4 regions of the Priestia sp. YIM B13491 genome follow, and region 1 is predicted to be linked to each of the others. Evidence: riboswitches for the same ligand, from Rfam matches in the RefSeq annotation. Region 1 holds a riboswitch; each other region holds the start of a gene.
What was found. A riboswitch is a leader RNA that binds a small molecule or an ion and turns the genes downstream of it on or off. The one in region 1 is predicted to bind S-adenosylmethionine.
Positions count from the first base shown of each region.

Region 1 (7,754 bases):
ATGCAGCGCATTCGTACAGAATATGTAGAAAAAGGGCAGTATTATAAGTCTATTAAGAAATCTGATTCTTCATTATAAAGGAAACGTTCCCTCAGAAAGTCATACTGAGGGAATTTTTTTAGTATCTCCACAAACTCTCCAATCATGTTCTATTCTCTCCACAATTGTAAAGAAATTTCCATATTAATTTACATCGTTTTAGTACTGCCTCCACAATTAAAGATTAAACTGAATAATAAAGACGTATTTATTGAAAAGGGAGCGACTCTATGAAAGCCAAGTTAATTCAGTATGTATACGATGCCGAATGCCGATTATTCAAAAGCGTAAACCAACATTTTGATCGAAAGCACTTAAATAGATTTTTACGTTTACTCACTCACGCCGGCGGAGCCACGTTTACCATTGTGATAGCGTGCTTGCTGTTATTTCTGCATCCTTCATCCGTCGCTTACGCTTGTGCGTTTTCTCTAGCCGTTAGTCATATTCCTGTGACCATTGCTAAAAAACTATATCCGAGAAAACGACCTTATATTCAATTAAAACATACAAAAGTATTAGAAAATCCATTAAAAGATCATTCATTTCCATCTGGGCATACAACAGCTATTTTTTCGTTGGTTACCCCTCTTATGATTGTTTATCCAGCCTTCGCTGCTGTTCTTTTGCCTCTTGCAGTAACGGTAGGGATTTCAAGAATTTATCTCGGTCTGCACTATCCCACGGATGTCATGGTAGGCCTGATACTGGGCATCTTTTCAGGTGCTGTTTCACTGAACATCTTTTTAACTTAATTGATAGGAGGAGTACTAATGAGAATTGCTTTATTTACGGATACATTTGCTCCAGAAGTTAACGGAGCTGCTAAAACACTTTATCAATTTACTCAGTACGTCAAATCAAAGCAAATTCCCATCCAGGTATTTGCTCCTGAATTTGCTCATGATCAGTCATTTTCAACGTATGTTCACCGTTCGCCCAGCATGCCGTTTTTTCTTTATCCAAACAGCCGCTTTTCATTGCCAAACGTTCTAAAAATTAAAAAGCAGCTGCAGGAATTCAATCCTTCTATTATTCATTTGGCCACTCCTTTTACAATGGGGCTTTGCGGCTCCTATTACGGGAAAAGATTAGGTGTTCCTCTTGTCGGCTCTTATCATACCAATTTTGATGATTATTTATCTCACTATGAACTTGAAAAAATGCGTATACCACTGCAAAAATATATGAAATGGTTTTATAAACCTGTACAAAAAATATTCGCTCCCTCTGAAGTGACCAAACAGCAGCTAGAAGAACAAGGGTTTCACAACGTAGCTATTTGGTCGCGAGGAGTAAATCATAAATTATTTCATCCCCACTATGACCGCTTTGATATTCGTATTAAATATAATATTAAAAAGCCCTACATTTTAACGTATGTAGGAAGATTAGCTAAAGAAAAGAACGCTGATTTTTTAATAAAAATCGCACGATCTCTACCGGATCATATCCGGCATCAAATTCACTGGGTTATTGTAGGAGACGGCCCTTTAAAAGAACAAATGCAGCAGCAAGCATCTGAGCATATGACATTTACAGGCTTCCTTGAAGGTAAGCAACTTGCTCATATCTATTCATCATCTGATTTGTTTGTTTTTCCTTCAGAAACAGAAACCTTCGGAAATGTTGTACTGGAGTCTCTTGCTTCTGGAACTCCTGTAGTGGCAGCAAATGCAGGAGGAGTTAAACAGATGGTTCAGCACGGGCGAAACGGCTACCTTTGCAAACCTCACTCCTTAGAAGAATTCAGTTCGGCTATTACAGATTTACTCGATGATTTGCATCAGCGGCTTCACTTTGGCCATGCAGCGAGGCAATACGCTCTTACTCAATCATGGGACGCCATTTTTCAGCATTTGCTTTCAGAATATGAAGGTGTCGTAGAAAAATCTGCTGCAGGTATTCAATGGGCATAAAAAAAATCTCCGTTTTCACGGAGATTTTTTTATTATTTAGCTAAAGCTTGAGTTTTTAATGCTTCCGCTTTGTCTGTGAACTCCCAAGGAAGCTCCACATCCGTACGACCAAAGTGGCCGTAAGCTGCTGTTTGCTTATAAATTGGGCGACGTAAATCAAGCATTTTAATGATGCCTGCTGGACGTAGGTCAAAGTTTTTGCGTACTACGTCTACTAGTACTTCTTCAGAAACTTTTCCTGTACCGAATGTATCAATTGAAATAGATACTGGTTGTGCAACACCAATTGCATATGCTAGTTGTACTTCACATTTATCAGCAAGATCAGCTGCTACAATGTTTTTCGCAACATAACGAGCTGCATAAGCTGCTGAACGGTCTACTTTTGTTGCGTCCTTACCAGAGAATGCACCGCCGCCGTGACGAGCATATCCGCCGTAAGTATCAACGATAATTTTACGACCAGTTAAACCAGCATCTCCTTGAGGACCGCCGATTACGAAACGTCCTGTTGGGTTAATGAAATACTTTGTATTTTCATCAATTAACTCGTTTGGAACAACTGGATTAATAACATATTCTTTTAAGTTACGTTGAATTTGCTCTAACGTTACTTCTGGGTGATGCTGAGTTGAAATAACAATTGTATCGATGCGAACAGGTTTGTTGTTTTCATCATATTCAACTGTTACTTGTGTTTTACCATCCGGGCGAAGGTAAGGAAGAATTTCTTCTTTACGTACTTCTGTTAGACGGCGAGCAAGTTTATGAGCTAATGAAATTGGAAGAGGCATTAATTCTTTTGTTTCGTTACATGCATAACCAAACATTAACCCTTGGTCTCCAGCTCCGATTGCTTCGATTTCTTCATCTGACATTTGACCTTCACGTGCTTCTAACGCTTGGTCTACACCAGCAGCGATATCAGCTGACTGCTCGTCGATAGATGTTAATACTGCACAAGTTTCAGCATCAAAACCGTATTTTGCACGAGTATAGCCAATTCCTTTAATTGTTTCACGAACTGTTTTAGGAATATCCACGTAAGTAGAAGTTGTAATTTCACCACTTACTAAAACTAAACCAGTTGTTACGCTTGTTTCACAAGCAACACGAGCATTTGGATCCTTTGCTAGGATAGCATCAAGAATTGAGTCAGAAATTTGGTCACAAATTTTATCGGGATGTCCCTCTGTAACAGATTCTGACGTGAACAGACGACGTTGTGTTGACATCAGTTTTCCTCCTTATAAATACGATACATTGTGATACGGTACTCATTCCCTTATTTTCATTACACGTTAAAAAATATAAAAAAACCTTTCCTTGTATCGAGGAAAGGTATCAAATTCTACATAAGCCTTTCACTCTTATCGATCAAGGTTGTGCCCTTGCATCAGGTTAGCACCTTATCGTCTACACAAAAAAATGACGATGGTTGCTGGGTTTCATAGGGCCTGTCCCTCCACCAGCTCGGGATAAGAGAGTATCCGTTCAAGGACATATAATACATGAAAAAGCGCTTCACTGTCAACAACATTCAAATGGAAATCATCTCTTTATGTTTGAATCTGTTTTAATGTAACATACTCAAATTACGAAATAGTACACCTTATTAAGAATCATCACTAAGTTTAGTTAATAAGACAGATCAAAATGAGGCTTTCACTTAAAACAGCTTCACTTTTTTCGCTCCTAGCACATATACATGTGTCTGAAATAGGTATAACGTACATTTTTTTATAATACGCAAACATTTTTAGTTAAATAGTATAGAATAATTAAATAAATGTGTTATACTAATTATAAATTTCAAACATTAATGAATAAATAATAGCTAAAAAAGGAAGGTAGTGCACATGAGTACTGTTGATATGTCTATCGAATTAAATGGTTTGCTTCAATTAAAAACAACAAAACACCAATTATCTGTTCCACAACTTGTTGAAAAAATTCTAGCTCGACGCGAAGGAACGCTGACTTCTACAGGTGCTGTGTCAGTCGAAACCGGAAAATATACAGGTCGCTCTCCTTTAGATAAATTTATTGTAAGCGATGCTGTGTCTTCAAAAACGGTTGAATGGGGACCTGTCAATCAGCCAATTTCTGCTCAGCGATTCGATGCGCTATACAAAAAAGTCTTAACTCACTTAAAGAAGCAGGATGAACTTTTTGTTTTTAATGGATATGCTGGAGCTGATAAAAAGTATCAGTTACCAATTCAAGTAGTTAATGAATTTGCATGGCACAACCTATTCGCTCAGCAGTTATTCATTCGCCCTTCAGCCGAACAAAAAACAAATGATGATGTGAAGCCGTTTACAATTGTAGCAGCTCCAACGTTCAAAGCTGATCCTGAAACAGACGGGACGAACTCTGAAACCTTCATTATTCTTTCGTTAGAGCGACGTATTGTGCTAATTGGAGGAACTGAATACGCTGGTGAAATGAAAAAATCTATTTTCTCAGTGATGAACTTCTTGCTTCCTCAAAACAATATTCTATCCATGCACTGTTCTGCTAACGTAGGAGAAGAAGGTGACGTTGCATTATTCTTTGGTTTATCTGGAACGGGTAAAACAACGCTTTCTGCTGATGCAAACCGTCGTTTAATCGGAGATGACGAGCACGGTTGGTCAAGCTCTGGTGTATTTAATATTGAAGGAGGATGCTACGCGAAGTGCATTCAGCTTTCCGAAGAAAAAGAACCGCAAATTTTCAATGCAATTCGCTTCGGCGCCGTACTGGAAAATGTAGTGTTAAATCAAAATACGAAAGTAGCAGATTACAATGATAATAGTTTAACAGAGAATACTCGTGCCGCTTATTCAATTGACTCTATTGATAATACAGTATTACCAAGCGTTGCTGGGCACCCTACAGCTATTGTCTTTTTAACTGCCGATGCTTTCGGCGTCTTGCCTCCAATCAGCAAGCTTACAAAAGAACAAGCGATGTACCATTTTCTGAGCGGATACACTAGTAAGTTAGCTGGAACAGAGCGCGGCGTAACATCGCCACAGGCTACTTTCTCTACATGCTTTGGTGAGCCTTTCTTACCTCTTGCTCCAACAACTTATGCAGAAATGCTAGGAAAGAAAATCGATGAACATAATGTAAATGTCTACCTTGTAAATACTGGATGGACCGGCGGTGAATACGGCGTGGGAGAACGAATGAAGTTAAGTTACACTCGAGCTATGGTTCAAGCAGCCCTTGAAGGAGAACTAGCTAATACCGAAACAGTAACAGACGCTATTTTTGGTTTATCGATTCCAACTCATGTTCCGGGAGTTCCTGATGAAGTGCTTCAGCCTTCTAAAGCATGGAACGATGCAACAGCTTATAATCAAAAAGCAACTGAGCTTGCTGCTAAATTCAAAGCTAATTTCAAGCGTTTTAATGATGTAGCATCTGACATTTCAACATTAGGCGGACCTAGGGTCTAATAAAAAACCGATCGTCTTAGAGACGATCGGTTTTTTAATTAGTCGAATGTAATTTTGTCAGTTCATATGTGACAATGGTTTTTTCCTGTTCCATTTCTACCTTACGCACAATAGCAGTTCCAATACATTCTCCAGTTTTCGTTTTGTGAATGTTTAATGGAATATCTAACGGATACAAGCGATATCCTTTTTTCTCAATTTGAAAAATGTTATCCGTTACACGCTTTTCGTTGCCTTTTGTCACAATCATTGTATTTAATTCTAGCGGCATCCCCATTTTTTCTCACTCCTCACTGTTATTCTACTTGTTTTCTCTATCGTAGCATATCTTTTATTGCGCTTTCATCCACTTCGTTAACTTCTTCACCGTTTCTCGGTTTTCTTTTGGTGGAAAAGCATGTGGAAAGTTTTCGAAATACCAGCTGGTAACTTTTTTATTGGACTTCTTTAGTTTAGATTCGAGCTGATAGGAATGATCAATCGATACGTTTTTATCTTCTAAACCATGAATAAGCAAGACCGGCGGCTCGACGAGATGAGCACGGTGCAAAGGTGTCCTCCATTCGTATCTTTCAGGATATTTAGAAGGAGTTCCTCCAATCACCCGCTTCATCATTCTTCTTAAATCTTCTCTTTCTTCATATGTCAGCACCATATCCGTGACGCCTCCCCATAACACAAGAGAGCGGCTGTCGTTTTTTTCAATGGCTGTGAGTAAAGCCATCACTCCCCCTCTTGAAAACCCAAAAATATGAATGCGGTCATGGTAGACGCTAGGGAGCTGTTTCAGTAAATCGTAAGCAGCAAAAGCATCGTAACGATCATCTCCTGCAAAATCTTCGTTTCCTTCGCCTCCTTGATTTCCCCTATAGAACGGAGCCATCACAATAAAACCTTGAGAAGCAAATTGAATAAGTCGAGCAGGACGAACCGTTCCTACGTTCTTAATACCTCCTCTTAAGTATAAAAAGCCGTCATACATTCCTTTTTCTTTTGGCTCTGCGAGCATTCCTTTAATCTTAAGCCCTTGACATGCATATGTAATCACCCACAGCGCCACACGAGGGTTTGATGATGGGAAACGCTGTTTATGAAGAATTGTTCCATCTTTCATTTTTTTCCTCCATTCTTTATATAACTAGCCTGCTTTCTCCCGCTAAGGTGTACTTTCAATTGTTGGCTAATACTTCTTTGATTTTACACATAGTTATATAGGCACTCACCTTCTTCCACTTCTTTACATACATTATCATAAAATATTTTATTCTTTTAAGGAGGTTTGCTTTATGAAACCAATCAAATGGCTTTTTTCTTTGCTTGCTATTATGATTTTACTCATTCCACTAATTAGCTGCAGCAAAACAACATCTGTACAAACGGTTCGTGTCGGCGAAGTAACTCGCTCTATCTTTTATGCTCCCCAGTACGTTGCTATTTCAAAAGGCTTTTTTGAAGAAGAAGGACTAAAAGTAGATTTAAAAACAACGTGGGGCGGAGATAAGACAATGACGTCACTTTTATCTGACGGCATCGACGTCGCCTTAGTCGGCTCGGAAACTTCAATCTACGTATATGCACAGGGGTCTAGTGATCCCGTCATCAACTTTGCACAACTAACCCAAACCGACGGAACATTTCTAGTAGCGCGTAAAAAAGTCGATCACTTCTCATGGGGTCAGCTTAAAGGCAAAACGTTTCTTGGTCAACGTAAAGGCGGTATGCCGCAAATGGTAGGGGAATATGTGTTGAAACAGCATAATATTGACCCTAAAAAAGATGTAAAACTCGTTCAAAACATTGATTTTGCTAACGTTGCGAATGCTTTTGCTTCTGGTACTGGAGATTACGTTCAATTATTTGAGCCAACGGCTAGTATTTTAGAGCAACAAGGAAAAGGACATATCGTTGCTTCCTTCGGAAAAGAATCAGGAACAGTTCCTTATACAACATTTATGGCCAAAGAAAGCTATTTAAAAAATAACCCTGAAGCGGCAGCTAAATTTACTCGAGCTATTTACAAAGCACAAAAATGGGTGAATACACATAGCTCAGATGAAATTGCTGAAGTGGTTGCACCGTATTTTGAAGATACACCTAAAGACACGCTAAAAACCGTGATTGACCGCTATAAATCCCAAAAATCTTTTGCAACTAACCCTTTATTAGATCAAAAAGAGTGGGATCATTTACAAAAAATCATGGATGAATCTGGAGAACTTCCAAGACACATCGACCACAACAAGCTAGTCAACACAAAATTCGCAAAAGATGCAATGAGTGAGTAATATGACAAAACTTCACATTCAAGATGTTCAGCATATGTATCTTACGACAAAGTCTGCTACCA
Region 1 is NZ_JBHZOR010000001.1:34,309-42,062, reverse strand. Features, by position in the region: gene ACFX4E_RS00215 (gamma carbonic anhydrase) at 1-78, shown strand, start outside; gene ACFX4E_RS00210 (phosphatase PAP2 family protein) at 270-794, shown strand; gene ACFX4E_RS00205 (glycosyltransferase family 4 protein) at 813-1,958, shown strand; gene metK (methionine adenosyltransferase) at 1,991-3,193, opposite strand; SAM riboswitch class I at 3,326-3,443, opposite strand; gene pckA (phosphoenolpyruvate carboxykinase (ATP)) at 3,818-5,407, shown strand; gene ACFX4E_RS00190 (DUF2584 domain-containing protein) at 5,442-5,684, opposite strand; gene ACFX4E_RS00185 (alpha/beta hydrolase family protein) at 5,739-6,521, opposite strand; gene ACFX4E_RS00180 (ABC transporter substrate-binding protein) at 6,694-7,692, shown strand; gene ACFX4E_RS00175 (ABC transporter ATP-binding protein) at 7,694-7,754, shown strand, end outside.

Region 2 (7,754 bases), on a different contig from region 1:
ATGGAGAGATAAATGCTGTTAGTACCACTTGACCGCTGTCTACAAATAGCTTAGAAACCTCACCGATACGGCGAATATTTTCTGTACGATCTTCAGCAGAAAACCCTAGATTCTTATTTAAGCCGAAACGAACATTGTCACCATCTAATACATAGTTGCGAATATTTTTATCAAAAAGCGCCTTTGCCACTGCGTTTGCTACGGTAGATTTACCTGAACCCGAAAGACCTGTAAACCATAATACAAAACTGTGATGATTATTTTGCTCGCGTCTTTCCTCTTTTGTAATTCCAGCATCATGCCACGTAATGTTTGTTGATTTGCTCACTTCAACCGCTCCTTATTTTGAAGATACTTTTTGTTTTGCTAATCCTTTAATTAACACTTCAATTACTTCTTTACGGCTGAATGTGCTTGGTGGCACTTCTCCGTTACGAAGCATTTCACGTACCTTTGTTCCAGATAGAATCATATGATCTTCCTTGCTGTGAGGGCATGTTTTCGTTGATGCCATCGATTCACACTTCTTGCAGTAGAAGCTGTGTTCAAAGAATAAAGGTGTAATTCCTAATTCATCTGCTGTAAAGTTACTGAAGATTTTCTGTGCATCATATGTTCCGTAGTAGTCACCAACACCAGCGTGATCACGGCCTACAATGAAATGCGTGCATCCAAAGTTTTTTCGAACCATTGCATGAAAAATCGCTTCTCTAGGTCCAGCATAACGCATCGCAGCAGGGAAAACTGCTAAAGCTACACGATCGCTAGGATAATAGTTCTCTAAAAGTACTTCATAACTTTCCATACGGATATCTGCTGGGATATCATCTGACTTTGTTTCTCCTACAAGAGGATTTAAGAACAGGCCGTCTACAATTTCTAATGCCGTTTTTTGAATATATTCGTGCGCACGGTGAACAGGGTTACGAGTTTGGAATCCAACAACCGTTTTCCAACCGCGTTCTTCAAATGCTGCTCTTGTTTCAGTTGGATCTAGGTAATACTTTTCAAAACGCGTTTTAGGTGTACGTTCTACAAGTACGATTGGACCTGCTACGTATACATTTGGGCGTTCCATCATTTTTTTCACGCCAGGATGAGCAAGTTCTGCTGTGCGGTACACATTTTCCGCTTCTTTTTCTTTATTAGGCGTATATACTTCAGAGACTTCTAAAACACCATACGTTACGCCGTTTTGAACAAGCTTTACTTTGTCGCCAATGTTTAATTCTTTAGCTTGCTCTTCTGTTACAGGAAGAGTGATAGGAATACTCCATACTGTTCCATCTGCTAAACGCATATTTTCAACAACTGATTGATAATCTTTTTCTCCTAAAAATCCTGTAATTGGGCTGTAAGCACCAATTCCAATTAGTTCTAAATCACTTAGAGCCATGTTATCTACTTCGATTTCTTTTGTTAGTGAAGTGTAGTCATATGTTGGTTGATATAAATTAATTAATTCTCCACCGTGTGCTTGAATTGTTGTCATTTTGTAAAATCCTCCTTAAATAATTAACACAATATAATAAAAAGCACTTGAATCACGCAGTCATTTTTTCTTTTTCCGACTGCAAGTTTGCTCTTTTTCTTCTAGTCGCTCTAGCTAAGCTTAGAACACCTGCTGTGGCAATGCAGCCGCTAGCTAGCACCACAAATGAATATAAGTCGCTTTCAAGTACTAATTTCACAAGAACATATGAGATTACGAGTGAAAATACGGGGGATACCACCCAAACCTTTAACATTTGAATGACCACTTCACGCTGTTCTTTCGTGAATCCCGTTTTCGCTGCTCCTATTCCAATAATAGAAGACGTAGTGACCTGTGTAAGCGGTACTGGCAAACCAAAAAGTGAAGCTGCTGTAACAAGAGAAGCACCAGTACCCGAGATAATGCACCCTTCTCCTACAGAATAGCGAGTAATTTTTTTCCCGTTTGTTTCAATAACTCGGCCGCCTAGTAAAAGAGCTCCGAGCGCCACAGCCAGTCCTCCTGCTATGACACCCGTTGTGGCATCCATTAATCCAGCTCCTACTAGAGGACCGACAGCATTTGCCACGTTATTCATTCCAGCTGAGAAGGCTTCAAAAAATCCCGTGGCTATAACTAAAATCGTTAAAACTCTTTTCCACTTTCCCTCTGCTTCTTTTTTATGCGCTCTGCGTTTTATCACTTTTCCAATCAGAAAAGCAATGACAAATGAAACCAGCGGAACAATAATCCAAAAAGACATGACAACTAAAAGTTTTTCCACATACAGAGATTGATAAGCTACTCCTACTCCAACAACTGAACCAACCGTTACTTCACTTGTTGATAGAGGGATACCAATTAAATTTGCGAAAAAGAGTGACAGCGTTGCAGCAGCCAGAATGATAATAACTAATTCTACTGACAGCAATTTTTCAGGTATGATACCTGAACTGATGGTTTTTACCACCTCGCCGCCTCCGATAATGGCTCCGAGCACAATACCTACAGCACAGATGAACAAGGCTACTCTTCGCTTTTTAATCGCACCGGAGCCGTATGAAACGCCCATAGCTGCTGCTGCACCGCTTGCCCCGATATTCATTGCAAAAAAAAGCGCAATGATAAAGGCAACATATAAAAGCATCATTTATTCAGCTCTTTCGTATTTAAGATTCGTGTAATCCGCATTCAACTTTTTGTGTACCTGCCCATCTTCCTGAACGTAAATCGTCTACATTGTAGGCAGGTGCGGTACAAGGCTCACAGCCGATGCTTGGGTAGCCTTGATCATGAAGTTTGTTATATGGTAAATCATGCTTATACACATAGCGCCAAACTTCTTTCCAAGACCAATGAATCAACGGGCAGACTTTAACTTTCTTGAATTTCTCATCTTTATTAAAATAATTCGTGTTGGCACGAGATTCAGACTGCTCGCGTCTCAAACCAGAAATCCACGCATCATAAGGAGCAAGAGATTCCCTTAACGGGATGATTTTTCGAATTTGACAGCATAGGTTAGGCTGACTCTTCCAAAGCTCATCTCCATGTTTCTCAGCTTGTTCTGCAAGAGTTAAATCTGGTTTTTTTATATGAATACGCAAATCAGGAAAGCGTTCTTTAATTGCATCAATCACTTCATATGTTTCTTTAAAATGAACGCCCGTATCTAAAAAGACAATTTCAGCATCTTTTTTCACTTTTGAAATTAAATCAATTAACACGATCCCTTCAATACCAAAGCTTGATGCGTAAATAATTGAATCTCCGTAGGTATCATACGCCCACTGCAATGCTGAAAGGGCTCCTTTTGTTTCATCTTCACTGTCGAACTCTGGAAATGTATCACTCCAGTTTTCGTACGTATATAAGTCTGCCATTTTCTTCACTCCAATTCTTAGTTATCCGCGTTATCCAATAAAAAAAGACGGTTTTACCCACTAGAATTGGATAAAACCGCCTCTAGTGTGTCTAGTCAGCGAAACTATTTAATTCTTACTTTTCTTCGACGTGCTCAAAGATTCGTTTTAAGTCGGGGGTTACAGTCATTGATGTCCCTCCTTAAATTATCGCTTGCGCTATATCAAAATAAAAAGTCTTCCATATTGAAAGACTGGGTAGGCAATAAATTTTTACCTTATCTTTCAAAATGATACACACTTTGCTGGAATTAGCACCTTGCTAAGCAGGTTGCCGGGGTTCAGCGGGCCAGATCCCTCCACCACTCTTGATAAGCATTTTTTAAAAATTTTAGCATATTTAGAATATTTGTCAACATTAAAAATCATATATCCGATAAGAAAACTATACTTTAAATTCACAGAAATATCTATACTTTTATTTAAAACAACATATGTAAATTTAAACCAAATGTGAACATATCAGTTTGTAAAACGCTTTCTTTTTCCTCAACTTTTTATATTCTCTTCCTAAATAAAACACAACACCTCTCTATAAAATTAATAAGGGATTTATAAGCTTTACGGATAATTCACCCACATTAGCACACATTACAGATAACACTGACTGACAGATAGGAGCTATATAAGATGGAGAGACATTCCTTTCAATTAGACGATACAATTAAAAATAATGTGCGAACATATTTACAGCAAATTTCAACTGAAGCCTCTAATTTAATTAAACATTTAGATACGAGTGATCATTGTATCCTATGTGATTTTGAGGAGATGAGAAGGTTATTTCAAGATGTTCAAGCTACGGCCGCCTCTTATTACTTGCGTCATTATCTATCGCCTTATACATTTGAATATGCTGCTCTGTCCTTAGCTATTCATAACCTTTCTGAGAAACGTCACGGCGCTTTAATTGTCATTGAACGGGAACAAAATGTAGACCCTCTTATTCAAAAGGGAATGCCTATTCAAGCTCCTGTCAGCGCTACGCTAGTTGAGACACTGTTCTACCCAGGGACACCCTTACATGACGGAGCCGTCCTAATTAGAAATAATCAGCTTATCTCAGCTGCTAATGTTTTACCTCTCTCGTCTATTATTTCAACGACCAAAAAATTGGGAACACGTCACCGTGCAGCCATTGGAATGTCGGAAAAATCGGATGCATTAATTTTAGTTGTATCTGAAGAAACAGGCAAAATTTCGTTTGCTCTTGATGGAAGCCTCTACCCTATTCACTCCAGCAAAAATATGATTTAAGAGCCCTTCCCTGATAAGCAGCCCCATCTTGACTTCTATATCCTTTCTCTTTAATATATTTCATAGTTTTTACATACTATAGATACGGGTGATGCATATGACAATTTTAAAATTTGAACATGTAGGCGTTCAAGTAAAGGATATAGAAGAATCTATTGAGTTCTATACGCAAAAAGTGGGATTAGAGCTCATCGAAACACTACCACATACCGATCCGTCTTTGAAGCTAGCTTTTCTAGGTTTAGAAGGCAATGTAATCGTAGAGTTAATTCAAGGGTATAACTCAAGCTTACCTAACGAAGGTAAAGTTCATCATTTTGCGCTGGCGGTAGACGGAATTGAAGAGGAGTTTGAGCGTTTAAAATCAGCAGGTGTTTCATTTGTGGAAGAAAACATTGTAACTTTGCCAAATGGAGCAAGATACTTATTTTTCTACGGTCCAGACAAAGAATGGATTGAATATTACGAAGTAAAAAGATAAAGATATCTTATACCTTCAGTGAAAAATGGTCATACTGTGGCTATGACTAATCACTGGAGGTTTTTTTATGATGGAATGGCTATTATTTCGACTTTTCCGTCGTTCTATTTTAGTGCGGCTTCTTTTTATTATCGGCTGCCTTGTTCTACTTTTTGGCATGCTTATACATTTCCTAGAGCCGCAAACGTTTGGGAATGTATTTGAAGGAATTTGGTGGGTTATTATTACAATCTCTACTATAGGGTACGGTGATTTTGCTCCGACCACTACGATTGGAAGGTTAGCTGCAATTATTTTAGTCCTGATCGGAACGGGATTTATTACCACTTATTTTGTTACGCTTTCTAAAATTGCTGTTTCCGCTGAGAGCGCTTATTTGGAAGGAAATTTAAAATTTTATGGAAAAGATCACTTCATCGTTGTTGGGTGGAATGAGCGCGCCAAACTCGTGTTAGAGTCTTATCGCGACGCATTTCATAAAGAAGACATTGTTCTTATCGACGACTCTCTGACTAAAAATCCCATGATTTGTGATCGCGTTCATTTTATTAAAGGAAGTCCTTCTCATTATGAAGTATTAGAACTTGCCAACGCTCGGTACGCAAAAAAAGTGCTGATTACTGCCGATCAGCATAAGACAGAAGAATATGCAGACATGAATACTATTGTTACGTTAGTCGCTCTGCAAGGATTGAACCCTTCTATTTACAGCATCGTTGAACTGTTAACAAAAAAGCATATTCAAAATGCACAAAATTTGGGAGTGAATGAAATGATTAAAACAAATGAGTTGATTAGTCAAGTCATGTACGAACATATTTTTGTGAAAAAATTAGAGAGTTTAAAAAAAGAATAGTTCCTTCAATTACTGAAGCAGCGCATCTTCTGCCTCTCTAATTAGCTCTTCTCCTAAGCTGATATACTTTTCTGGAAATGAAGCGTCTGCGTCTTGGGGTTCTGCAAACTGATTAAATGAAGCACTCACATTTCCATTGTGAACATCGTCATCTAGACCAATTTGATATTTATGTGAAAGTAAAAATGGCGTCCCAATCTGTACTGTTGTTCCTTTAGAATCCAGTTCTCCGTTCGTAGCTGTAAACGGGATACGTAAAAACTGATAGCCGACTTCATCATTCATCTTATAGTCGAATGAACCATGGTCGTAATCCCAATTCCCTCCAATGTTATACCCAAGCGGCTTAAGCGTTTTTTCTAATTCGTAAAGCTTAAATAATGTTCCCTCTAATCTTGAAGATAATTCAATCATGTTATCCCTCCTCTGTTTTAACATGTCCTTTTTCCAGCGTTTTATCCTTTATCTCAAAAGCAAAAAAGAGGTTGAGACATAACTAAATGAATCCAACCTAAAGACGAACAAACTGGATAAAGCAGCTCGTATAAATCGCTTGTGACACCGCAGTTGATGTCCGTACAAGGCTTCGCTTTCCGCGGGCGGGCGCTGAGCCTCCTCGTCACTTGCGCTCCAATCAACTGTTAGAAGGACCTAAACAGATGAAACTATATTCACCATAACAAAAAAAACGAACCACTAATCAAACATGTTGATCAATGGTTCGTTTTTCACTTGGACTAAAATACTTTTGTACCGCCCTCTTTTTACTTATTTCAAACGCTTTTCTAATTCAGCTTTTTTCTCTTCAAAACCAGGTTTTCCAAGAAGAGCAAACATATTTACTTTGTATGCTTCTACTCCCGGCTGATCGAATGGGTTTACGCCTAATAAATAGCCGCTGATTGCACATGCTTTTTCGAAGAAATATACAACATATCCGAACGTATACTCATCTAGCGCAGGAATGTTCACAACTAAGTTTGGAACGCCTCCATCTGTGTGAGCAAGCATTGTACCTTGGAACGCTTTTTTATTTACAAAGTCAACTGTTTCACCAGCTAAGTAATTTAATCCATCTAAGTCCGCTGCATCTTCTTCAATTGTTAGCTCATGACGAGAATCTTGAACTTGTACAATTGTTTCAAAAATATCACGACGACCTTCTTGTACATATTGACCTAAAGAATGAAGATCCGTTGAGAAGTTAGCAGATGAAGGGTAAATACCTTTTTGGTCTTTTCCTTCACTTTCGCCAAATAACTGTTTCCACCACTCAGCAAAGTATTGAAGAGCTGGCTCATAGTTAATCAGCATTTCAATTGTTTTTCCTTTATTATAAAGCACATTACGAGCTACAGCATATTGATAAGCTGGGTTCTCTTCTAGCTCTGATGATGAGAATGCTTCTTGAGCATCAGCTGCCCCTTTCATCATTTGTTCGATATCAAGACCCGCAGCGGCAATTGGTAATAAGCCAACCGCTGTTAATACTGAATAACGGCCGCCTACATCATCTGGAATAACAAATGTTTCATAGCCTTCTTCGTCCGCTAATGTTTTTAATGCGCCGCGCGCTTTATCTGTTGTTGCATAAATACGCTTGCGTGCTTCTTCTTTGCCATATTTCTCTTCTAATAATTTACGGAAGATACGGAAAGCAATCGCTGGTTCTGTTGTTGTACCAGATTTTGAAATAACATTAATAGAGAAATCTTTATCTTGTAAAACATCCATTAAGTCTTTCATGTATGTTGAGCTGATGTT
Region 2 is NZ_JBHZOR010000005.1:5,775-13,528, forward strand. Features, by position in the region: gene cysC (adenylyl-sulfate kinase) at 1-328, opposite strand, end outside; gene sat (sulfate adenylyltransferase) at 341-1,492, opposite strand; gene ACFX4E_RS18515 (sulfate permease) at 1,545-2,624, opposite strand; gene ACFX4E_RS18520 (phosphoadenylyl-sulfate reductase) at 2,644-3,357, opposite strand; SAM riboswitch class I at 3,612-3,714, opposite strand; gene cdaS (sporulation-specific diadenylate cyclase CdaS) at 4,027-4,653, shown strand; gene ACFX4E_RS18530 (VOC family protein) at 4,751-5,134, shown strand; gene ACFX4E_RS18535 (potassium channel family protein) at 5,202-5,990, shown strand; gene ACFX4E_RS18540 (YugN-like family protein) at 6,000-6,404, opposite strand; gene ACFX4E_RS18545 (glucose-6-phosphate isomerase) at 6,759-7,754, opposite strand, start outside.
Region 2: it holds a riboswitch for S-adenosylmethionine, as region 1 does, so the genes downstream of both, ACFX4E_RS18520 (phosphoadenylyl-sulfate reductase) here and metK (methionine adenosyltransferase) in region 1, are expected to answer to the same signal.

Region 3 (7,754 bases), on a different contig from region 1:
TAAGCAAAAAAAAATACAGCGCCCTTTTCAAAAGAAAAGTTCGTTGTATAGGATGTGCTGCATTTTTTATGTCACTTTCTCGCTGTATGTACTATGAAATCCCGCTTCGATGTGGGCTACTTGAAAGCTATGGTGACCAATTAAATATTTAACAATATCCACACGGTCAATTTTACCGGGCTTATTATTCATTGCTTCTCGCACCATAGATTGAAATGTTTCTTTGCAAAACTTCTTTTCATGAAGCAGAATCGTTTCACAATACTCTTCATGGTCTCCCTCTGAAATACGATAATAATGCATTTCTTTCACCCCTTTTTAATGTTATACCTATTACATACCCCAAATATTGCTATTTTAACAAATTAATTTTATTATTCTTTATTTTTCCATATATATGGTTTATAGGGCAACGTTTCGAAACTCGTCGTTATAAATGCTAATTTGAAGCCGCTGAGAAAAACGTTCTTGTTCGATATATGTTTCAGGCATTAATCCAACAGGATATACCTTAGGGTTTTCGCCACTGCCTAATATGTATACATACATCTTTCCTTCGCTTGTATATCGAACTTTCGTCGAAATACCCCCTTGCCCTTGAAGAGGCGCATAAACAGCTCTTACATTATCTCTTATTTCTTGTACAAACCCATGCAGTTCAACATCAGAATCATAATAATGGTTTGCTTCATACAAGCCGTAAATACGAGACTTATCGATATCACACAATATGTTCCAAAATTCAGATAAATCTTCTTGGAACAACACTTGAATAAAATTCCGTGCAGCTTCTTGCTGTTCGTTTGTTAATTCTTTTGTTAGCGCAAACTCTTCATTTTTTAACATCTCAGTCACCTCCCTTTTGTATGTAATACGACAAGAGATAAAAATAACCTCTTTTTTTCAACTTATTAGCAAGCAATTTATTTTTTTACATTAAAAATTGAAAAGTTATTTTGACTAAGGCGTCAGAATAACTTTTCAATTACTGTAGAATAATTACGTGAAATATTCGATTTTTGCATTCGGAAAATACTGATCAATGTAATATTCTAATGTTTCTCTTAACTCTTGCTCTTCATCTTTTGCGTATACATACTTTCCAATTCCATAACGCCCCCATTTGTAGCGACGCTCCTCTTCATTCATCTCAAGCTTTGTTTTCGGATAATTTTTCTCAATTACCCGCTTGGCCGGCTTGGTAAAGCGATGCTGAATCATTTCAAACGTAATATCATCTCTTGACTCCTCAGGTATAGAGGCGTCAAGCTTTTCAAACAACTGACGGTATCCCTCTTGCCAACCTTCATGAATGTAAATAGGCGCCACAATAAAGCCAAGTGGATATCCGGCTTTTGCAACTTTATTAGCAGCTTCAATCCGGTAATCAAGAGGAGATGTACCAGGTTCAAAGTTTTTTATAACATAATCTGCATTTATGCTAAAGCGGAAGCGCGTGCGACCATTATGTTTAGCATCCAATAAATGATCCACGTGATGAAATTTAGTCACAAAGCGCAGTTGACCTAGTTCACTTTCCCCAAAATATTCAATCGCGCGCTTTAATGAATGTGTTAAATGGTCAATTCCTACGATATCAGATGTACAAGCCGCTTCAAATCGCGTTATTTGAGGGGCTCTTTCCTGCATATATTGCTCTGCTTGACCTAATATTTCTTCAACATTCACGTACGTGCGAATATATGGTTTGCTTCCCATTGTTGTCTGCAAATAACAATAGTGACAGTGCCCCATACACCCTGTTGCAAACGGTATTGCATATTCAGCTGACGGTTTAGATGTATCAAATTTCAATGTTTTACGCACGCCAACTACTAAAGTCGACTTGGCATTGCGGTATTTTTGCAAATCATTTTTTCCCGGTATATTACGCACTTGATTATGGGAAGTTGTTTGACGAATCTCAATTCCCATCTTCTCAAATTTTTCTTTTAATTGAACACCAAGCGGGTACTCCATTGCCCCTGGCTCAATATATACTAATTGAGGTACAAAAGGTTTTATCATCATGTACACTTCCTTTTTTCTAATACTAATAGCGTTTGAAAAATAAAAAGACTCTATCCTTGGTAATTATTTTTCAAACAAAAAAGACTCTCCGTTTAAGAGAGCCTTGCATCAGTCATATTGTTCATAATCAAATATCTTATTATACATTTTTTCAGCTTCTTCATACGTTGAATATACGGCATCATCTTCAGCTAACAAATGGTAAGACTCATGTAAAAACAGCGCCTTTTCACCTTTGTTTTCGGGATGTTCAACAATTTCAGCTTGATTAATATTCGCAACGTTTGCCGTATGAGGATTTCGGTAAATAACAAATACTTGATCTCCCACTTGATATTCTTTTTTCTCCACGATCATCATCCTTTTCTTCTTTCTTTACTCGTATGATGTCCGCTTTTGCTCATTTTATCCGGTAAAAACACCTCATGGCATCATCAAAAATTCATACGCTTTTACGCTCAATAAACCGAAAAGGGAGCTCAATTTTCTGAGGAGTCTTACTTCCAACTAATGTAAAAAGCGTTTCTCCCATTTCCTTAAGAGGAAGTTCGATCGTTGTTATTTGTAAATAAGAAGAAAGCGGATGATTATCAAAACCAATGATAGCTAACTCACCAGGAACTGAAATACCCGCTTGTTCGCACTGAGCTTTTATTCCGATAGCTACTTGATCGTTTGTTACTAAAAGCGCCTGAGGCCGATTTTTCATCTGCACTAATTTTTCCACCACTTTTTCACCATCTGTCACGTTCAAACAGCCTTGAAAAACCCATTCCGGATGATAAGGCTGATTTATTCTTTCTACATATTCTTTGTATGCTTGTTGCCGCTGTTGACTATTCGTACCCGTCATTCTTCCAATACAGTAGCCAATATCCGTATATCCTTTTTCTTTTAAATACATAAGCGCCTGTTTAAAAGCTGCATAATGATCAACGTATACGGAGCGAATAGAACGATTCTGTACGTTTTCGCACACGGCTATCGGTCCGTACTGCTGATAATATTCAATCGTGCTCCAGCTGCTTGCTCTAGAACAAATAATCACTCCATCAACTTGCTTTGTTTTTAGCATATGAAGCGCTTCTTCTTCTTTTTTCACATCATAGTTCGTCTGACAAATAACAAGCTGATACTGCTTTTCTAACGCTTGAGATGCCACTCCTTCTAAAAGCAGACTAAAATACGGATGATTAATAAAAGGCAAGACGACGGCAATCATATTTGTTTTCCCTTTTGATAAGTGAACGGCATTAATGTTTTGTTCATAATTAAGTTCGTGAATAACCTGCTCTACCAGCCGGCGTTTTTCTTCTTTTACATACGGATGATGATTTAGCACCCGGGATACAGTCGAAACAGATACACCAGCTTTTTTTGCGATATCTCGGATATTTGTCATGTTTTCACCTTTTTCTCTTGCGCTGAAACGCGTTTCATACTTTATTCTCATTATAAAGTGAAACAGCAAGAAGCTAAACCCGTTACCATCGTGTTTTTATTCATTTACGTAAGGAGGTCATTTCATGGGTATTTTATTATTCATTTTATTATGCGGGATTGAAATTGGAGGAGCGGCTTATGCACTTAAACAGAACGAGACGCTTTGGAAGGAGTTAGATGATGAAAAGCCGACTGATTTTTTTAAACAGTAAAAAACCCTTAAAAAGAACATTCTTTTTAAGGGTTTGATATTACGCAGCTTCTTTAGATGACTTTGACTTTTTATTTAAACGAGGAAATCCAATTACAATTGCAATGACCCCGCAAACCGCTGTTAACATTGGGTAGAATGTAAATGGAATAATCTCAATCGGTGAAACTTTAGCAAATCCTGCTGCGAGAAGCATTTGTGCGCCGTAAGGGATAAGCCCTTGAACGCTGCATGAAAACAAGTCAAGCAGACTGGCTGATTTACGATTATCAATTGAATATTTATCAGAGATTTCTTTTGCTAACGGACCTGCTGTAATAATTGAAATCGTGTTATTAGCCGTCGCTAAATTAGTTAAACTTACTAGTCCAGCGATGCTGAATTCGCCGCCTTTTTTTGTTTGAATACGTCGTGTTAATAAATTCAATAAGAACTGAATACCGCCGTTATAGCGAATAAGCTCAACCATTCCGCCGATTAGCAGAGATAAAATAATTAACTCTGACATTCCGCCAATACCTTCTGTCACAGTTTTAGCAAGAGAAGAAAGCGTGTAGCTTCCATCAGCTAATCCAATCACGCCGGCTAGCACAATTCCTCCGGTTAAAATACTTAATACGTTTGCACCAAATATGGCAGCAACCAGTACGCCGACATAAGGCAAGATTTTAAACCAGCTAAAATCTTTAATTTCTACTGATGACGTATTGCCTAGCGTCATTACAAGCAATAAAATTACCGTAACAATCGCTGCAGGAAGGACAATAAAAAAGTTTACTTTTAATTTATCTGACATATTTGTTTTTTGCGTACGAACTGCTGCAATGGTCGTATCAGAGATTACGGATAAATTATCTCCAAACATTGCACCACCAACAACGGCAGCAACTGCTAATGTAATGGATACATGCGCTTGCTCACTGATTCCTACAGCGATAGGCCCTAGCGCAGCGATTGTTCCCATTGACGTTCCCATCGAAATTGAAATGAATGCGCCAATAACAAAGATTCCGACTACCACTAAGCTTTGCGGAAGCACAGACAGAGCTAAGTTTACCGTTGAATCAACAGCTCCCATGCCTTTAGCAACTTGAGAAAAAGCACCTGCTAAAATAAAAATAAGCACCATAATAATGATATCAGGATGCCCTGCTCCTTTAGCAAAACGCTCCACTTTTACATTAAGTGAATCTTTACGATTCATAGCCAGGGCCACAATGGCTGCAATAATAATGGCTACTAATACAGGAAGCTTATAAAAATCTCCCGTTATAATTCCTGATCCGACAAACAGGACTAAAAAGACGCCCAGCGGTAACAGCGCCCAGCCGTTTCCTTTTTGTTGTTCCATTCTTAACACCTCTTGTTTACGTAATAAAAAAAGACCTCTTCTTATTGATAAGAAGAGGTCTCTTATTTGTATCATAAGATTACCCTTCTCATCTTCCAAACGAAACATCGTCTGCTGGATTTGGCACCGCACTGCGTACAGCCAGTTGCCGAGACATCATAGGGCCAGTCCCTCCGTCTCTCTTGATAAGAAGTTTATAGTTGTTTTAAAAATAGTCTTTCACTACTGTAATCTCTTTTTATTTAATTGTCAAATGCTATTTTAGAAAAATATATAGTGCGAAAATTCTCACATCAATTAGCTACGTCTCGTTTTAAAAACGCTGCCCAAGCTATGCCCATAAAGAAGACAAAATGGGCAACTAAGATGAAAATGGAAAATGGAATCGTCATGCCGTCAAACAGCGGCTTCATTCCGTCCATATACTGCACAAAGTTCGTGTTGGCAAATAATAAAAATTTCCCCCACCATAAACCTAGCTCTGATACCAGTCCTGTTACAGCTTTCGCGCCGATACTTACGACAATAGCTAGACTGGAAGCAAGCGCGCTGTTTCTAAATAAAGACGACAGCATGAATGCGAACGTCATCATCATAAACGTTTCCATATACGCACTGTCATACGTAAGCGTAATGTTTTTAAGCAGCTGTGCATCTCCTTCTAGACTGGTAAAGCCAAAGAACAATGCTCCCCATACAAATGAAAAAAGCAAATAGCTCAGTAAATAATATAAGCTAATTAAAACGAGAGTTAGGTACTTGGATGCTAAAATCGTTGAACGTCTAGCAGGGCGAATTAAAAGAAGTTTAATGGTACCTGCTTCAAACTCTTTTGCAACCATTGACCCTCCAACAGCAAGCGCGAAAAATTGAACGAGAATCAGCATACCTGAACTAAATGACAGGAAGTTCAAAATATTGTCTTCTGTTCCTGCACTGTTTGCTACTTTCTTCATTAAAAGAGCCATACAAAGAGTTAAAATGCCGATTGTAATAAACGTGATTTTTGTACTTCTTTTGTGAAACCATTTCATGTGTTCATTTTGAATTAGCTTAAGCATGGTGCTCTCCTTCCGTAACGGACATAAACGAATCTTCAAGCGTCTCATACACAGGGGTAATTTGGTAGACTAAAATATCGCTGTCCACTAATTTTTTATTCACAGCTGGAATTTGCTCTTTTACAATCGCCACGTGGATACTATGTGATCTCACCGTTACTTCAAATTGTTGTGATAAAAGATCCGCTGCTTTTTGCGCATCAGACACTTCAAATTCTACGTACATTCCTTGATCTTGACGATTTGGAGATAAATCTTGAACGGCTTTTAACTCACCGTTTTGAATAATGCCAACGCGATCACATAATGCTTCTACTTCTTTTAATAAGTGGCTCGCGATTAAAATTGAAATTCCTTCTTCCCTGCAAAGCGTTTGTAAATATGTACGAAATTCTCTCATTCCCGCTGGATCTAGACCATTGGTTGGCTCGTCTAGTAAAAGCAATGCAGGCTTATGTAAAATAGCTTGAGCTACTCCTAAACGCTGTCTCATCCCAAGAGAATACGTCTTCACTTTTGCATGAATGCTGTTTTCAAGCTTTACTAAAGCAATCACTTCATCCAAGCGTTCTGATGTGATCCCTTCATGCATATTCGCAAAGTGTTTTAAATTTTGATAGCCCGTCAGATAATCATAAAACTCAGGGTTCTCAATAATCGCGCCAATTGATTTCATAGCTGATGTAAACTGTTCCTTTAAAGGAAAGCCGTTAACGGTAATCGTTCCCTCTGTTTCTTTAATGAGTCCTACGACGGTACGAATTAGCGTTGTCTTTCCAGAACCGTTCGGACCAAGCAACCCGAAAATCTCACCGCGCTCAACCGATAAGGATACATCATGCAAAATGGTTTTCTTCCCAATTACTTTACTGACATGATCTACTTGTAGCACTGTTTCTGTCATCATGTACATCCTTTCTTTAATTAGCAATACGCCTTCTATTGTTTCTCTTTTTTAACTATTTGTCTACTATAACCTTATTTTTGGAAAAGCAGCCTATTCAAACCATTCGTATTATCCGCTTACATTTGATAAAATAAAACAAATCTTAGTTAGAGGAGGACTTCTACATAATGAACTTAACCGTATACCTTGCCGGGCAAATTCACGATAACTGGCGAGACGAAATTAAAAACCAAGCAGAACAATTAAACCTTCCCCTTGCCTTTGTCGGTCCCATGACAGACCATGACCGCTCCGACAACATTGGAGAAGAAATTTTAGGAAAACAGCCTAACGCTGTCTTAAAAGATGAAGCTGCTTCCCAAATTAATAATTTACGCACGCAGGTGCTCCTTAAAAAATCTGATGTGGTTATTGCTTTATTTGGCGAAAAATACAAACAGTGGAACAGCGCAATGGATGCGGCGACAGCCATTGCATTAGATAAACCGCTAATTTTGGTTCGCCCTGAAAAACTGCACCATCCGCTTAAAGAACTGTCAAACAAAGCCCAAGTTGTAGTCGAAACGCCAGAACAGGCTCTTCAAGCATTAGCTTATATTTTTGAATAGCAAATAAGAGCTGTCGGTTCTGGACAGCTCTTATTCTTCATTTATCCCTCAAGCTCCTTACTGGGGGGAATATTTTTTAGCAAGCTCTAAGGCTATTCCTTTTAGTTTCTTTCATTTCCAACATCAAAACAAGCCAAATTGT
Region 3 is NZ_JBHZOR010000004.1:362,923-370,676, reverse strand. Features, by position in the region: gene ACFX4E_RS16865 (hypothetical protein) at 67-303, opposite strand; gene ACFX4E_RS16860 (hypothetical protein) at 403-846, opposite strand; gene splB (spore photoproduct lyase) at 1,000-2,028, opposite strand; gene ACFX4E_RS16850 (transcriptional regulator SplA domain-containing protein) at 2,140-2,388, opposite strand; gene ACFX4E_RS16845 (LacI family DNA-binding transcriptional regulator) at 2,474-3,433, opposite strand; gene ACFX4E_RS16840 (hypothetical protein) at 3,558-3,686, shown strand; gene ACFX4E_RS16835 (Na+/H+ antiporter NhaC family protein) at 3,726-5,036, opposite strand; SAM riboswitch class I at 5,122-5,228, opposite strand; gene ACFX4E_RS16830 (ABC transporter permease) at 5,330-6,097, opposite strand; gene ACFX4E_RS16825 (ABC transporter ATP-binding protein) at 6,090-7,001, opposite strand; gene ACFX4E_RS16820 (YtoQ family protein) at 7,172-7,612, shown strand.
Region 3: it holds a riboswitch for S-adenosylmethionine, as region 1 does, so the genes downstream of both, ACFX4E_RS16835 (Na+/H+ antiporter NhaC family protein) here and metK (methionine adenosyltransferase) in region 1, are expected to answer to the same signal.

Region 4 (7,754 bases), on a different contig from region 1:
AGGAAGTGTTTCAGCAGTTCCAAATGAAATTTCCATGACGATTGGAACCCGCACGGAAAACCGAGACGTTCAAGAAGCCTTAAAAGAAAATTCAGCTGTTTCAAATACTTTGCTGCAAGAAATAAAAAAACTTGGAATCAATGACCAGCAAATTGAAACAGCTTCGTTCACCATAAATCCTAAATATGATTACAGCGATGGAAAATCGACTCTTACAGGATACGAAGTACAGCACTTATTTAGAGTAAGAGTACAAGATGTAAAACAAGCTGGCGATGTCTATAACGCTACTTTTTCAAGCGGAGCCAACGTAGCGCAAGATCTTCAATTCCACGTTACAAATGATGATAAATATGAACAAGAAGCGATAAGCAAAGCTTTGCTTAACGCTAAAGAAAAGGCCTTTACCATTGCCAACACGCTGCAGCTCCCTATTAACCAAATTCCTATTTTAATCGAAGAAGGACCTGTCTATCAGTCATCTGGCTCCTCGCCTAAGTTATTAGCAGCCTCTCCCCCTATTCAAGCTCAGTCCTTGATTGTATCTGCTTCTGTAAAAGTTACGTACACGTATTAATACTTGTGGTAAACTATAGATTATTATAATGAAGAAACTAATCTAAAGGAGCTCTTTGCACAATGACTTCTGAACATTTACTAGCAGCTTATCAAACCCTATGGTTGAACCGTTCGTTCGCTTCTAAACAAGCCATGACAAGTGAAGATCAGCTTCACGAAACCATTATGAAAGATTTAAAAGATGAAATGACTCATCCACGCGTCCGGCAAACACCGTATGTAAAATATCACCTTGGCATAAAAAGAATTCTAAACAGCAGTCTTTCCTCTGATGAAAAAGTTGCGCTTGCGTCCCTATACACAAACCTTTTAGATAGCTGTATATAACGATAAAAAAGGACTTCCTTGATGGAAGTCCTTTTCTTTATTTAATTAACGCTTTTTCTTCTAAGCTTTGAAAAACCGCCTTAAAGTCTTGCTTTAAATCTTCGAATTCCTCTAACCCTACTGAAAGACGAAGAAGTGAATCAGTAATTCCTTTTTCTTCACGCACTTCTTTTGGGATACTTGCATGAGACATTGTTGCAGGATGCGTTAAAATGGATTCAACTGCACCTAGACTAACGCCAATTGAAGCCAATTTTACTCCTTGTAAAATATGTCGTGCTACCTTTTCATCCTGTACTTGGAAAGAAATCATAGCTCCGTATCCATTTGCTTGTTCTGAAATCAGTTTGTGGTCTGGATGACTTTTTAAGCCTGGATAATATACATGGCTTACTAGAGATTGTTCTTCAAGCCACTTTGCAAACTGCAGCGCTGTTTTTAACTGCTGATCTAAACGAACTTTTAATGTCTTAATTCCTCGAAGCAGTAAAAAACAATCCTGCGGTCCCAAGATAGCACCAAAAGCATTTTGTACAAACTTTACTTCTTCTGCTAGCTTTTCATCGCTTACTACAACTAAACCGCCAATGACGTCACTGTGACCGCTGATATATTTTGTAGCACTATGAATCACAATGTTTACACCAAGGTCAATCGGCTGCTGTAGATAAGGTGTTAAAAACGTGTTATCCACAATTGTAAGGAGATTGCGCTCCTTCGCCAAACTTGCTACTGCTTTAATATCCGTTACCTGTAAAAATGGATTTGAAGGGCTTTCGATATAAATAGCCTTCGTATCCTTTGTGATAGCTTCTTCAACTTTCTCAACCTTCGTTGTATCAACAAAAGTTGTTTTGATACCAAACTTTGAAAATAATCGTGTTAATACACGATATGTCCCGCCGTACGTATCATGTGAAACTAAAATTTCATCCCCCGATTCAAAAATAGATAACACCGATGAGATAGCAGCCATACCTGATGAAAAAGCAAAACCAGCGTATCCATTTTCTAGCTGAGCAATGGTGTTTTCTAAAGCCTCACGAGTTGGATTTCCTGAACGAGAATAGTCATAGCGGCCGTTGTTCGTCTCATCTTCTTGGTTAAATGTAGATACCTGATAAATAGGTACGTTAACCGCTCCAAAATGACCGTCAATTCCTGTATTTGCATGAATTAAGTTCGTACCAAATCTATGTTTATTATTGTTGGTATGCATCAAATGCCTCCTTCAAATCTTTAATTAAATCATCTGCGTGCTCAATTCCAACTGATAATCGCAGTAAACAGTTTGTTACTCCGACACGATTTCGAATTTCTTCCGGAATATCAGCATGTGTTTGACGAGCTGGGAATGTCATTAAACTTTCCACGCCTCCTAAGCTTTCTGCAAATGTAATAACTTTGACATTTTCTAAAAGTACTGACACGATGTCAGGGTGTGAGACAGCAAAAGAAATCATGCCTCCAAATCCAGTTGCTTGTTTCTTCATGATTTCATAGCCTGGATGTGTTTCAAGACCAGGGTAATACACTTTTTCCACGAGATCATGAGCAGTAAGCCAATTTGCAATTTTCAGTGCGTTTTCATTATGCTTTTCCATACGAAGCGCTAGCGTTTTAACACCGCGTAATAACAGCCAGCTATCCTGTGGACCTAAGATTGCCCCAGCTGCATTTTGATAAAAACGAATTTTCTCTCCTAAGCTTCTACATCGAGCCACTACAAGACCAGCAACTACATCATTATGACCCCCAATGTATTTGCTTGCACTATGTATCACAATATCTGCTCCAAGCTCTAAAGGACGCTGATAATAAGGGGACATGAAGGTATTGTCAACGATAGTAAGCAAATCATGCTGTTTAGCTAACGAAATTGCTTCTGGCAAATCAGTCACGTGCATCATTGGATTCGTAGGTGTTTCAATAAATAAAGCTTTTGTGTTGGGACGAAGCGCATCTTTTACTTGCTCGAGATGGGCTGTGTTGACGTACGAAACAGTAATTCCTTGCTCTGAAAAAATTTCATTTAGTACTCGGTACGTTCCTCCGTATAAATCCTCTGATACAATTAAATGATCTCCGTTTTTAAATAGTGCTAAAACTGCCATTACACCTGCCATTCCTGAAGCGAATGCTACTCCTACTTCTCCTTTTTCCAAAGCAGCAATTGCTTCTTCCAATGCTGTACGAGTAGGGTTTGCCGTACGTGCATAGTCAAATCCTGTACTTTGCCCTAAAGCAGGATGAGCAAATGTTGATGCTTGGTAAATGGGTGTTGTAATAGAACCTGTTGAAGGATCACGACCTACTCCTGAACGAACTAATAAAGTTTCAATTTTCATCTATTTCTCTCCTTAACTCAAAATAAAAAACACTCTTCACAGATGGAAGAGTGTTCGTTTATACACGATTTCTCTCATCTGTTAGAACAATACTGATGTTCCACAGGAATTAGCACCGTTCAAATGAATGTTTCATTTGATGGTTGCCGGGCATCGCAGGGCCAGTCCCTCCGCCACTCTTGATAAGAGTTCTATATAATTGTTGGTGGTTAACGTTTGTTGTTAATAACTTTAATAAAGATTTTCTTTATTGTCAACATAATTTTCTAAAAAATTTAAATCATCTCATTTGTTTATTCAATATACCTGTCCTGATAAGCACATAAAAAAAAAGAGACGAAAGCGAGGTCTCTTTTTCTAAGGCAAATGTACAGATTTTACGTGAGCTAACTTCCAATACATACTTTCTCCATTTGCCGTAATTAGTTCAACAATATTATTAGAAACTTCTTTAAGTACGCCAATTTTTTCTGATTGATCCCCTAAATCTAATACGACCAGTTGATTTTCATATTTTTTAAGCTGCTCTTCAAAGTTTCTGACAAAAGGTGCAGAGGCGGGCCTTACTGGGAGCTCTTTGTCACTTAAAGAATAAGGGGTTAACTCATTGCTGTAAGGAGTGAGCCATTTCAAATGATGCAGAGAAACAAAGACATTTTTATACACTGGAGAATAAAACACAAGATAATCATTCAGCACGCTTGTGATATAGCCATGCAATGATTTCCCTCCTGTTACATAAATTTCAATAAATTTCCCTTTTGCCTGCTGTAAAATATTACGATAAGAAATCCGCTGACTTTCTTCTATTAAATTCTCTTCTATTTCACGTAAAACCGTATAGTCTTCTTCAGATACTTCCCGCAAACCATGCATGTGTAAAAGAGGAATATACAAATAATCATGTCCATTATACAAAACCATAATATCTAATCCAAGATCAATAAGTCTGCCAACAAATGTCGTTTTACCTGAAATATCTAACTCCACAATTTTATTGATATAATGATTCATACTCATACTCATTCTCCTCCTTTTTCCCATATGATAGAAAAGGTGCTTTATAAGCACCTTTTATGTTCCATTTCATCATGCTTTCCAACGATAATTTTTCGTTTTAATAACTTTCTCAGCCGGTGTTGAAGAGCGTGAACCCGTACGGCGTCTTCCGGAGCGATCACCTGTGCGTCCTCCCGAGCGGCGTCCTCGAGAACGATCGTCTGTGCGTCCACCCGTGCGGCGTCCTGTACGTTCTCCCGTACGGCTTCCTGTACGCTCTTCTGTAGACTTTGCAGCTTCAGTCTCTCCATTTTCTTCTGTTTCTTCATTATTTTGATTGTTATCGTTTTGCTTAAAAGCCCCTTTTGCTCCTACACAAATGGTTTTAACGTGTCTTGGCTGTAAGCGTAATACTTGATTATTCTGCACAAGTGTAAATGTACCATTTCGGCTTTGTACTAACACGCCCTCTACAGCTTCAGGTCCTCCATTATTGATTGATACCCATTTATGAGAAAGGTGGGCAAAAAGATCGTTAAAGCTTTTGGATTTCATATATTCTGGTTCTTGGCTCACTACGAGTTCATTTGCAGATTGACTAGCTTGATCTCCATTGTTGTTTTGATATTCACTCACACTCTTAACGTGTTCAGTATTAATATAGATGACACCGTCGTCCTCTGTGAGTAATACTATATAAGCAGATTCAAATGAACCTAAGACATCAAGAAGCTGACCTGCTTTTTTCTCAGGTCCACCTTGGTTAACCTGCACATATTTAGTTTTCATTAATGATAAAGTTGTAGCAAAAGTTTTTCCTCGATATAATTCTAATTCTGCGCTAATTCCAGTAAACGTTTGTGCCGAATTTGACATAGTATCTTCAGTTATACTTTTTACATGCGCTAAGTGATAATATACAAGTGTATATTCTTGTTGATTATTATTTTGGTTGTTTTGATTGTTTTGGTTGTTATTTTCACCATCATTGTTATTATTGTTATTGTTGCTTTCCACTGCTAAGATTAAATAATCTGATTGCACGTCAACCAAATAACCTGTTTTAGATTCAGGTCCTCCACGATAAACGGTCACCACTCTTCCTTTTAGGGGTTTGAAGTGAGAAGAATAGCCTTTATCAGGCATTTGTATATTTCGGCTGCGTTTTTGGCTTGATTTTTGGCGCGGGTTTTGATTTTGCCCTTGTTCTTGGCCATAGTAATAGTTACTCATTGTTTTTCCTCCTTATTAGTTATCCTTATTGGTCATTCATACTGTATATATACGTATCATGTACAGCTATTGATTTCCTGCATTTGCCTATTATTAGCAAAATCCACTGTTGCCTATAAAGTGCCTATAAATCTATCTCTTTTTAAAGAGTCAAAAGGTTATTTTCAATATACGCTGTTCGTTCTTTTATAAAAGACAGCATAAATTCGGGTTCTTTATAAAATTGCTCCAAGTTATCTTTTACGTAAGGATCTTTTAATACATAAGGAGCAATATACTCATGCAGTTGATAAATGATTGGTTTCATGCATTCTATTGTAAATTGATTATTTAGAACATTGTTCATTTTTTGAATATATCGCTTTTTAATGCTATTTACCGCCAGTAAGCGAGCTGTAAGCGTATTAAATCCTTGTGCGCGGACATAGTCTCCTTCCATTACTTTCCCATTTACATCTCTTCCCCAAGTTGCATCATAATCCCATGGAATCAGTTCAAAGCGACCGCTTTCATGATTTAGATAGAGGGCATAGTTATGGACAAAACCGTCGTAATTCTGCATACAAATAATACCGACTAACCAAGATAAGTAGCGGTCGACGTTCAGATACTTCTCAATATTCTGTTCGAATTCCGTATTTGTCCACGTATTAAGATTAAATATAAAATTTTCTAATTTTTCCTCATCCCCTTCTCTCACTGCTTTATCTTCATATCCAGATAACAAAGTTGTTTTCGGCCTTTTATCCAAATCGCTCATCAAAGAAAAATTAGCATCTCCGTCCACTGCATAAAATATGGATCCATCCGCTAAATTTCTTTTTTTCAAAAATAGTTCATCTACCGATTCAAGCTGAAGATATATTCCTTCATTTTTCCCATTAATCTTAAGAGTGACAAACTGAGAATGAGGAGATAAAACGTCTAAAGAGGAGAAAAAATCGAGGGACAATTTGTTGCGCATAAGCGATGGATCTTTGTATTCAGCGTTTAGGTGTATTTCTTTGGCACGCTGAAATATTTTTGGAGAATAAAATTCAATATAATATGACTTTTTTTTCATCTTCCGAATGTGGGAGCCTCTTAGCAGCAAATCAATATCGTAGCGTTTTTTGTTAAACTTCATCGTTGCCTGAACCGCTTCTTCTGACCAAATATCTCTTTGTATTTCCTTTAAATCTTTTACATTCACAAACAGAGCGTATTGAGGGATTTCTTTTTGCTTCATTATTCGACCACCTTTCTTCAATTATTAAAGTATATGAAGGGTAAATTCTCCATGATACCCCACCTCATCAACTATTTGCGCAAACTCCACTTTTGACTCATATCAAGGACAAGCATCAGTGCGTATTCTATTAATGCAAGACCTAGTCCAATTGACAAGGAGGTTTTTGTATTGCATATTACACCTGAAAAAATTAAAGAGGCTGCTGAAGCCCTGGAATGTACAGAACTGAAATCTTTTATGTTTCAAGAGCCAACTGCCGGTCCACTAACAAAGCCGGGTCGCTCTTCTCGTAGCACTGGCCGTTCTCGTCGTTCTACTCGTCGTTCTACTCGTCGTTCTACTCGCCGTTCTACTCGCCGTTCTACTCGCCGTTCTACTCGTCGTTCTACTCGCCGTTCTACTCGCCGTTCACGCCGTTCTACTCGTCGTTCACGCCGTTCTACTCGCCGCTCTCGTCGTTCTACTCGCCGCTCTCGTCGTTCTACTCGCCGCTCTCGTCGTTCTACCCGTCGTTCACGCCGTTCTACTCGCCGCTCTCGTCGTTCTACTCGTCGTTCACGTCGTTCTACTCGTCGTTCACGTCGTGCTCGCCGTTCACGCCGCTCTTAATTTTTCTAAACACTCATCTTTATTGCAAAAAAAAGCCGAAGAACCATGAGTGTCTTCGGCGTTTTTTTCCACTTATAGTAGGGCACATTTGGAAATATACTAAGATGGGATGTTATTCATTTTACATAGAGAAGGAGAGGTTTTATGAAAAAAAGCAAGCATCAAATTTCAACTTCATCAACAACAGATGTCGAAGAAGTCAAACGTTTAAATGCTCAGTCCGGATTAACTTACAATGAAGTATTTACACTTCTTGGAGAAAGCTATTTGAAAAATCAAAAGAAAAAATAATAAGCAGGGACTAGAAAACACCTTCTAGTCCTTATACTTTGAAAATCCCGGAAAACCCTTTTACTAGGGATGTTAATTGGTTCATGGCTCCCATCATCTGCCCCGCAGTATTCATCATCTTGTTCATATCGTAATTG
Region 4 is NZ_JBHZOR010000002.1:109,357-117,110, forward strand. Features, by position in the region: gene ACFX4E_RS06735 (SIMPL domain-containing protein) at 1-577, shown strand, start outside; gene ACFX4E_RS06740 (hypothetical protein) at 640-906, shown strand; gene ACFX4E_RS06745 (trans-sulfuration enzyme family protein) at 944-2,125, opposite strand; gene ACFX4E_RS06750 (trans-sulfuration enzyme family protein) at 2,109-3,254, opposite strand; SAM riboswitch class I at 3,326-3,443, opposite strand; gene ACFX4E_RS06755 (hypothetical protein) at 3,612-4,274, opposite strand; gene ACFX4E_RS06760 (spore coat protein) at 4,344-5,399, opposite strand; gene ACFX4E_RS06765 (CotH kinase family protein) at 5,629-6,714, opposite strand; gene ACFX4E_RS06770 (CotG/ExsB N-terminal domain-containing protein) at 6,886-7,326, shown strand; gene ACFX4E_RS06775 (hypothetical protein) at 7,471-7,617, shown strand; gene ACFX4E_RS06780 (YppG family protein) at 7,649-7,754, opposite strand, start outside.
Region 4: it holds a riboswitch for S-adenosylmethionine, as region 1 does, so the genes downstream of both, ACFX4E_RS06750 (trans-sulfuration enzyme family protein) here and metK (methionine adenosyltransferase) in region 1, are expected to answer to the same signal.